3 regions of the Shewanella sp. TB7-MNA-CIBAN-0143 genome follow, and region 3 is predicted to be linked to each of the others. Evidence: predicted binding sites of a transcription regulator. Region 3 holds the regulator's gene; each other region holds the start of a gene.
The links. The regulator MetJ, encoded in region 3, represses methionine synthesis genes. The targets are predictions, from matches to a motif close to TAGACGTCTAGACGTCTA.
Positions count from the first base shown of each region.

Region 1: the regulator MetJ is predicted to act here: its motif matches at 1,926-1,943, upstream of metE (5-methyltetrahydropteroyltriglutamate--homocysteine S-methyltransferase).
Region 2: the regulator MetJ is predicted to act here: its motif matches at 1,627-1,644, upstream of metH (methionine synthase).

Region 1 covers NZ_JBEOPL010000001.1:69,090-72,377, forward strand. The annotation lists gene AAEY97_RS00285 (TonB-dependent receptor) at 1-107, shown strand, start outside; gene AAEY97_RS00290 (HDOD domain-containing protein) at 228-968, shown strand; gene AAEY97_RS00295 (LysR family transcriptional regulator) at 951-1,853, opposite strand; gene metE (5-methyltetrahydropteroyltriglutamate--homocysteine S-methyltransferase) at 2,008-3,288, shown strand, end outside.
Region 2 covers NZ_JBEOPL010000001.1:123,668-126,955, reverse strand. The annotation lists gene AAEY97_RS00515 (ABC transporter ATP-binding protein) at 1-460, opposite strand, end outside; cobalamin riboswitch at 540-660, opposite strand; gene AAEY97_RS00510 (histidine phosphatase family protein) at 843-1,586, opposite strand; gene metH (methionine synthase) at 1,870-3,288, shown strand, end outside.
Region 3 covers NZ_JBEOPL010000006.1:119,655-122,942, reverse strand. The annotation lists gene AAEY97_RS06920 (bifunctional aspartate kinase/homoserine dehydrogenase II) at 1-60, opposite strand, end outside; gene metB (cystathionine gamma-synthase) at 192-1,361, opposite strand; gene metJ (met regulon transcriptional regulator MetJ) at 1,570-1,884, shown strand; gene AAEY97_RS06905 (sulfite exporter TauE/SafE family protein) at 1,960-2,700, shown strand; gene AAEY97_RS06900 (c-type cytochrome) at 3,067-3,288, shown strand, end outside.

The sequences.
Region 1 (3,288 bases), on a different contig from region 3:
TGCTTGATGAAGATTATGCTGGCACTGGTTATTACTCGGCTTATGGCAGTGGTTATTATTCTGGTACTGGTCGCTCAATTAGACTGACTGCGGGTTATCGTTTCTAGATTATCTTTTTTTAGCGGATAACCTTTCGAAAGCCAGTAAACTATTACTGGCTTTCGTTTTAATATATCGTTAAATTAATGAATAAAGTGATTTATTCTAAGAAAAGGTAATTGATGAATATGACTAATCTTGAGCAACAAGTCCTTACTCAAGTTCAAGCTATTATTGGCAATGAAGAGCAAGTCATTGGTCGTCGTGGCATATTAATTCCATTAAAAAAATCTCTGATTAACGAAGCAGATATTCGAGTCGTTATCGATATCATTTCAGCTGATCCTGCTTTGGCAGCACATTTATTGTTACGCAGTAATACCGCGCAAACAGCAGGTGTCATATCAACAAAAAGCCGTAGTGTAAAAGATGCCTTAATCCGTTTGGGCCAAGTGAACATTTATCGCTACGCATTTTCGTTTTACCTTAAAGAAAGACTTGATGAACTTTCTGAGCCTTACAAAAAACTGGTTCAAGGCTATTGGGCATTAAATGAAACCATTGCGGTGGATTGCATACAACTGTTACGTGAAGACAACGACATTGGTGTAGGCACTAAAATCGATGCGGATGAAATGCAAACATTAGCGTTGTTTAGTGTGTTTGGGCAGGTGATTGCGTTAACCGCTTTTGCTTATTTAAATGCTGAGTTGTCTCGACCAGTATCGTTAAAAGTATTGAAGTCGCTTATTGATAAACAACAACAGCAGTTATCGCTCGAAGCATTTGCGTCATTAGGGCTAGATGATGATTTACGCGAAGAATTTTTGATTGCACATAACTTACGCCAAACACAAAACCCTGATTCTCCAGGACTTGTGCTTCGACGCGTACTGTCTAAACGAGGTTTATTAATCAACCCGTTGTAGATTTATGCCTTCACTTGCTACCAGTTCGAGCCACTTTTGGATTAAATTTGCATTAGTGGCATCGCGACGATAGGCCCCAAACAAAGGACGTTTTAGTCCTTCTGTTCCTAATTTTACCGCAGTAAGGCTTAGCCCCTGACTCTCTCGGATAGACCAAGTTGGTAGGGTTGCTACGCCATCATTACAGGCTACTCTTTGTAACAGCATAGAGGTTAAATCGCATTGCTTTTGCTCGCCAGGTTCAATACCCGCGGGCTCTAAAAAGTGTTTGTATATGTCTAAACGCGCTAAAGGCACGGGGTAACTAATTAAGGTTTGCTTTGCCAATTGCGCTGGCGTGACAAACGCTTGTGCCGCTAATGCGTGATCACTAGCAACGACTAACTTTACTTCAAAATCAAATAGATGCTGATATGCGACGCTATGTCCTGGCACAGGATCAGATGTTAGCACTATATCTAAACTCCCTGTCTCCAACGCATTGAGTGAATCAAATAAATGACGGCTCGAAATGTCAATTTGAGCTGCTGGCGCATGCTGTTTAAATTGCTCAATAACGGGCATTAACCAACGAAAACAACTGTGGCATTCAATGCCGAGCTTAAGCTGTTGGCTTTCACCTTCTAAACCGCGTTTAAGATCTGACTCGGTTGCAATCACTTTCGGTAAGATTTCTTCCGCTAAATTCAGCAGACGTGAACCTTCGTGAGTAAACGTTAACGGTTTACTTTTACGAACAAAAATAGTTGAGTTAATTCGTGTCTCTAACTCTTTTATTTGATGAGAAAGCGCCGACTGGGTTACAAACCGTTTTTTAGCTGCACCCGCTAAACTGCCACTTTCCTTTAACGCCATCAAGGTGCGAAGGTGTCTAAGCTCTATCATTTTCTCTCCACATGAATCTTGCTCAACTAGCTGATGAAATCAATTCGATTGCTTGACAGCAGAGTAACACAATAAACTTCTAGACGTCCAGACGCCTATGTAGCTTTTCTACATAAATGGCTATAAATTTTTGCTCAACGAAAAGGAAAGCAGTATGAAAATTTCAAGTTTAGGATTTCCCCGCATAGGACGTCAGCGTGAATTGAAGTTTGTTTTAGAACGTTATTGGCGCGGTGAAGCAACATTAACGGAGCTGAAAAACGTTGCCAGTGAATTAAAACGCACTCATTGGCAGTGGCAAGCAGATGCGGGTGTTGAATTACTGCCAGTAGGGGATTTTGCTTATTATGACCAGGTGCTAACCCTGAGCGCGACCTTAAATGTGATCCCCGATCGTCATCGGGCCACTCAAGCTGATGGCAGCCCAGCCGCTGTCGATATTGACACCTTATTTCGCGTGGCTCGTGGCCGTTCGCAAAGCGGTCAACATGCGTGTGCGGCAGAAATGACCAAGTTTTTTAATACTAACTACCATTACCAAGTGCCAGAACTAAGCGCTGATCAAACATTTGAGATTGCCTTCGAACAATTGTTTGATGAAGTCACAGAAGCACAGCAATTAGGTCATCAAGCAAAACCTGTGCTGCTCGGTCCGGTGACGTATTTATACTTATCTAAAAGCCTTTCTGAGTTTAATAAGTTGACGTTGTTACCGCAGTTATTGGTTGCCTATCAACAAATTTTGTCTCGTTTTGCTGCCCAAGGTGTGAGTTGGGTACAGCTTGATGAACCGGTATTAGCGGCAGACTTAACCGATGAGTGGCAGCAAGCCATTAGCCACAGTTATCAAACGTTAGCGCAACAAAAGCCAGCATCATTAAAGGTTTTACTCGCCAGTTATTACGGTTCTATTGCCCATCATCAAGCATTGGTGAGTGCATTACCGGTTGAGGGGCTACATCTTGATTTAGTCACCGCGCCAGAACAGCTTGATGTGTTTGTTAATGCTTTAGGCGTTCAGCAGGTACTTTCTGTTGGGGTGGTTAATGGCCGTAATGTGTGGGCTGCTGATGTTGATGTGATTGCACAGAAGGTAACCGAGTTAGCGACCACGTTAGGCGATCGTTTGTGGATTGCACCTTCATGTTCATTGTTGCATTGTCCTGTGGATGTCGAGGTTGAAAGCCAATTAATTACGCCATTACTTGGCCAATTAGCTTTTGCGAAACAAAAATTATTTGAACTTAACGAAATTCATCAATTAATCGTTGAGCAAGGTTCAGCAACTAGCCAAGCTATTATTGATCGTTGCCAGCAACGCCGCTTGGCAAAAGCTGCCGCAGCTAATCAACAGGTTGTAGAACGTGTGTCGCAGCTAACCGCTGATGATTTTGAACGTAACAGTCCATTTGCCCGCCGTATCATTGCCCAACAA
Region 2 (3,288 bases), on a different contig from region 3:
GGGCAATTAGGGCACGTTGTTTTTCACCGCCAGATAACAGTTCATATTGTTGCTGAGCTTTTTGCTGTAATCCAACTTTGGTTAAGGCACTCACCACACGTTCACGGTCTTGGGCTGTGTTTGAGTCAAACAAGCCTTTATGCGGAGTAAGCCCCATCGACACTAATTGCTCGGTGGTCATGTCAAAATAATGCGGGGTATCTTGTTGCACCACAGCAATATTCTGCGCTAACAACTTAGAGGAATACTCACTGATGGGTTTAGAAAATATCTCAATATCGCCGCTGGTCGGCACAATATAGCGATATAAGCAGCGTAACAGGCTCGACTTGCCTGCGCCATTGGGACCAATTAGTCCTAGCATCTGGCCTTTAGGCAAACTGAAATGAATGTCCGCAAGAATCGTTTTATTATCGACTTGCCAAAAAAGATGATTTACATCTAATACAGATTCAGACATGAAAGTTAGCCCGCCATGTCCAATTAATTAACACAAACATCTATTTAATAACTCCCCTAAGTCACCCGCTTAGGCATGGATATTGAGGCGATTCAAAGCTGGTATCTGACTTATGTCCCCATATTCGATGGGTACATCTACAGTTGCGGGTACAGTTTGGGCTTATCCCAATTCCCAATACCTTGAAAGGCACTATGGTTTCGACGCAGATTATTACGACAATTATGACGCAAATAACTATTCAAATAACGGCGCTGATAACTATGCAAATTGTGACACTAATGACTACGCACGTTATGGCGCAGATTATTATGCAAATTATTACGCAAATTATGGCGCAAAAATAATGACACTATGGTTATAACGCTCAGCCAATGAAGTGTTACGGCCAATGTAATGTAAAGCTCACTTCAGCGGTATTGCTATTCATTGCTGTCGCTTGAAAAGCGTCAACCTTATCAACATCATCAGGCCAATAGACATCGAGCACCATAATAGCAGCATAGGGGATCGCTAGGTTAGCGAATAATCCGCTAGATTGGCCAACCTTAAGCACATAGCCCATTAAGCAACGCATCACCCCACCGTGAGTAACCACTAACGCATGGGGACAATCGACAGCTTGAGCAGTTTGCGGCAAGCTTTGCCCTTGTTGTTCGTCGATAGACAGTAAACAAGAGTGCTGCTGATGACGTGAGCGCCACAGTTCATTAACCACGCTCATGAGCCCGGCTTCTACTCGCGCAGCAAAATCGCTTACCGACTCGGCTTTATCAGGCGTGCTATCAGCCAACCATGGGTTATGCCAGTAAGCATCAAATTTACCTGGGTTTTGCTGATAAATTGCATCAAACGATTGCCCATCCCAGACACCAAAATCAATTTCTTGCAGTGCTGGTATCGTCGTTAACGGTAATGTTAATCGCTGCGTTAAAGGCTGGCTGAATTGCTGACACCGTTGCAATGGCGAACTAAACACATGGCTAATTGGATATTGCAGTTCAGCAAACGCTTGCTGCATTTGGGCCATTCCAGTGTCGGTGAGCTTTACATCGGTTTGGCCGCGAAATATTGCCCCACCTTCGCATTCTCCATGGCGCATTAATATTATCTTGGCTTGTTTCATTTAATTCAGCCTTGCTCTAGTGATAAAAATTCGCGTACTATGGACGTCTATACGTTTATATGTCTAAAATACTATCTTAAAAGATAATCATTTAGAAGATAATCATTGTACGCAGTAATTGTCCAAGGCAATTGCCTGCAACGGTTAAAGCAACCGTTGTGTATAACTGTTATTTACAACACTTGTGCACAGCAATGATGTTATCGCCCTACTATTGTAAAAATAAGGGTATGCTTATCTCAATCAAGGTATCAAGCAACATAGTGATAAAAAGGTAACTGTTATGGCGAAATCGACTTCTTACAGTCAAACACTTAAACAACTTAATGCATTGTTAGCGCAGCGTATTGTGATTTTAGATGGCGCCATGGGCACCATGATCCAAGACTATAAGTTGGAAGAAGAAGATTATCGTGGCGAGCGTTTTAAAGATTGGCATTGCGATGTTAAAGGCAACAACGACTTATTAGTACTCAGCCAACCGCAAATCATTAAAGATATTCATACTCAGTACCTGCTAAACGGTGCCGACATTATTGAAACTAACACCTTTAACGCCACCACCATTGCCATGGCCGACTACGACATGCAGTCGCTGGCCGCTGAAATTAACCTTGCTGGCGCCCGAGTCGCCCGCCAAGCTGCCGACGAAGTGGCAGCGCAAACAGGTTCACCACGTTATGTGGCCGGTGTATTAGGCCCAACCAACCGTACTTGCTCTATCAGTCCAGACGTTAACGACCCAGGGTTTCGTAATGTCAGTTTCGACCAATTAGTCGACGCTTATGTAGAATCCACCAGCGCCTTAATTGAAGGTGGCGCCGATATCATTATGGTTGAAACCATTTTTGATACTTTAAACGCCAAAGCCGCCCTATTTGCGATTGAAAAAGTATTCGATCAACTTGGCGATCGCCTACCCGTTATGATCTCTGGCACTATTACCGACGCCTCTGGTCGTACATTAACCGGCCAAACCACCGAAGCGTTTTATAACTCTTTGCGCCATATCAAACCGTTATCGATTGGCCTTAACTGCGCCCTAGGACCAAAAGAGCTGCGCCCGTACGTTGAAGAATTGTCACGTATTGCCGAATGTTATGTCTCTGCCCACCCAAATGCTGGCTTACCCAACGAATTTGGTGGCTACGATGAAACCCCAGAAGAAATGGCCGAAGTCATTAATCAATGGGCGCAAGAAGGCATGCTCAACATTGTCGGCGGTTGTTGTGGCAGCACACCCGCACACATTAGTGCTATTCGTGAAGCGGTGCTCAGACACGAACCAAGACAGATACCAGATATACCTGTGGCGTGTCGTTTATCGGGCCTAGAGCCACTCACCATCGACAAAAACTCGTTATTTGTTAACGTCGGTGAGCGCGCTAACGTGACCGGTTCGGCTAAGTTTTTACGCTTAATTAAAGAAGAAAAGTTTGAAGAAGCCTTAGATGTCGTGCGCGAGCAGGTTGAAAATGGCGCGCAAATTATCGACGTCAACATGGACGAAGGTATGCTTGATGGCGTGGCGTCAATGGCGAAGTTTTTAAACTTAATCGCCTCTGAGCCCGACATCTCCCGCGTGCCCATCATGATTGACTCATCAAAGTGGGAAGTGATTGAAGCTGGGCTTAAATGCGTTCAAGGCAAGTCGATTGTTAACTCTATTTCGATGAAAGAAGGCGAAGCCAAATTTATTGAA
Region 3 (3,288 bases):
ATAGCAATCTGCATCCGCTAAACTTGAACCACCAAACTTATGTAAATGACTTCGCGTCATTACTGACTCCTTAAACAACTACGACTTTTGTTGCGACTGCTAGACTTCTATTTTGAAACCAATAGTGTTGCAAGTGCATGTTTTGCTATTTTACCCAATTTGGTCGAAACCACAGCTAACTTAAACTCGAATTAAGCTGATTTTATCGCGGCAACAGCTGCTAGGCCTGCTTGAATATCGGCCAAGAGGTCATCTGCATCTTCAATACCGACAGATAGTCTCAATAAAGTCTCTTTAATACCAGCCTCTTGCCTTGCTTGTGGGTCCATTGCTCTATGGGTCATGGTGGCCGGAACGGCGACTAAACTTTCCACTCCGCCTAAACTTTCGGCAATACTAAACAACGACAGCGCCTTTAAAAATGCCACCACTTCCGCTTCGCCGCCAATTAACTCAAAACTTAACATAGCACCAAAGCCTTGTTGTTGTTTTGCCGCAATTTCGTGACCTAGATGGTCTTTTAAACCCGGATAATACACCTTGGCCACCACATCACTGGCGCTGAGTAACTCAACAATCTTTTGTGCATTACGTTGATGCTCACGAATTCGTACCGCTAAAGTACGTAAGCCTCGGAGGGTTAAATAACTGTCAAATGCTGAACCCGTAAGCCCAAGAGTATTTGACCACCAATGTAACAACTCACCCACTTGAGGATCTTTAGCCACTACCGCTCCACCGACCACATCGCTATGACCATTGATGTATTTGGTGGTTGAGTGAATAACAATGTCTGCACCTAATAATAATGGCTGCTGTAATATTGGTGATAAAAAGGTGTTATCGACTGTCACTAGCGCGCCAACGTCATGGCAAGCGATACTAATGGCATTAATGTCTACCACCCGCAATAAAGGATTCGATGGCGTTTCTAACCACACCATTTTCGGTTTTTGAGCTATCGCTTTGCTCAGCGCTTGCGCATCAGTTTGATCAACAACCAATAACTTAAATTGGCCTTTTTTGGCCAAGTTAGTAAATAAGCGGTAACTGCCACCATAACAATCGTGCGGCACAACCAATAAATCCTCTGGGCCAAGTAAGCTAGTCACCAATGTAATCGCCGCCATGCCGGTACATGTCACCACGCCGGTAGCACCTTGCTCGAGTTTGGCGAGTGCGTCACCTAAAATACATCGAGTAGGATTACCCGAACGACTGTAATCAAACTCGCGCGGATTATTGTGGCCATCGAATGAATAATTGGTCGATAAATAAATCGGTGGCACGATAGCACCATGTTGTGTGTCTGTTTCAATACCTTGGCGAACGGCCAATGTGGCGTTTTGATGCTTAGTCATGGTGACTCCTAAAATTTCACAAACACACAAAGAGATGTCTAGACGTCCAAATTTACCTAAGAGATCCCCATCCGTCAACTTAAATAGACGTTTAGACGTCTAAACATCAAGAAATCTATTTGCAATCGGGATTAAATAGTAGCAATAATTTGACTAGAGATTGTAACGGTTTAAAATCTGCAGCGTATTTATCGTTAAGGGTAAGTTAATGACTGAGTGGAATGGCGAATATATCAGCCCATATGCCGAGCACGGCAAAAAAAATGAACAAGTAAAAAAAATTACGGTTTCTATCCCTTTAAAAGTATTAAAAGTACTGACGGATGAGCGGACGCGTCGCCAGATAAATAATCTGCGCCATGCAACTAACAGTGAACTGCTATGCGAAGCATTTTTGCATGCGTACACAGGTCAACCATTACCTTATGACGGTGATCTATCAAAAGATCAGCCTGATAGCATTCCAAGTGAAGCGAAAAAGTTAATGGATGATATGGGTATCGAGTGGGAAGAGCTCGAATAATTCACTGATTAGTCAATACCTCACAGACTTTGAAACGACCCTAATAAGAAGTCGTCATGTTTTTAAAGAGAACTTATGATGTCATTTATCGATCCAACGACCTTGATACTGGCATCGATTATCGTGTTTTTTGGCGCGCTAACCCAAAGCTTAATTGGCTTTGGGTTAGCCGTTGTTGCTAGCCCGCTGCTGTATATTGTTAATCCTCAATTAGTTCCTGTTCCTATTATTGTTATGGGCTTTGCCATTTCTGCAATGACCTTATTTAGAGAACGCGGTCACCTACAATTTAATGGTTTGCAATATGCCTTACTCGGGCGGATCCCTGGGGGGTTTTTAGGCGCTGGATTATTGCTGTTTGCCCCACAAGCCATACTAGGCTTAGTGATTGCAGGCATTGTGTTTATTGCTGTTATTCTTAGCATTTTTCGCTTTACCGCCCCCATTAATCGCCTCAGTTTATTTATCGCTGGGGTATTTTCAGGCATATTTGGCAATATCGCTGCTATCGGTGGTCCACCAATGGCCATTTTGCTTGCAGGCCAAGACCCAGGTCAGTTTAGAGCGGCATTATCTGCCTTTTTCGTGTTTAGCTCATTAATTGCCTTAGCTATTCTAACCATCGTCGGCTTAGTTGAAGTGAAGCATTTATGGCTATCACTGCTATTATTGCCTTCAGTCGTTGCTGGTTATCTTGTCTCAGGTAGATTAATTGGCCGCGTTGATAAAGATAAAACCCGCATAGTCACCTTAGTGTTATGTAGTATTAGTGCCACTGTATTAGTGATTATGTCGACCAACACGTTAATGAGCTAATCAGCTATTCTGCACCTGTAAACAAAACCAGCCATCAATGGGCTTGATCTCAAATGATGATTAATAATCCCTCTATTTAGTAAAAACCTGCTTATCAAAAGTCTATTTCTCAACTAAAAATACCCATAATAAGAATCAAAAAAACCTCTTTTATCTCCCCTAACAAACTCATCATCTTTACGCAATAGATCCACATCACACTAGTCCATTAGATTTCTTTCAATTAACTTTTTTTCAATTAGATTTTTCTCATGGATATGATCTACTTCAAATTAACACTACTCACTTTTAGGTAACATTGTTTACAGCAAAGAAATAATTAAATGCTGTTAATGCACAACCCTAATAAGCCCGACAGAGGACAAAATGATGAACACTTACATTAAAGTTGGTATCGCAGTTGCAATGGCATTATCACTTGGCACCCAAGTGATGGCCGCAGATGGTGGTAATCCTAAAAAAGGTAAGCACCTGTACAAAAAAGAATGTAAAGCCTGCCACAGCGCTAACAGTGAAGGCCCTGAATTAACCCCAATGACCAAAACCATGAGCCAATGGGATCGTTTCTTTACTCGTGATAAGCACAAA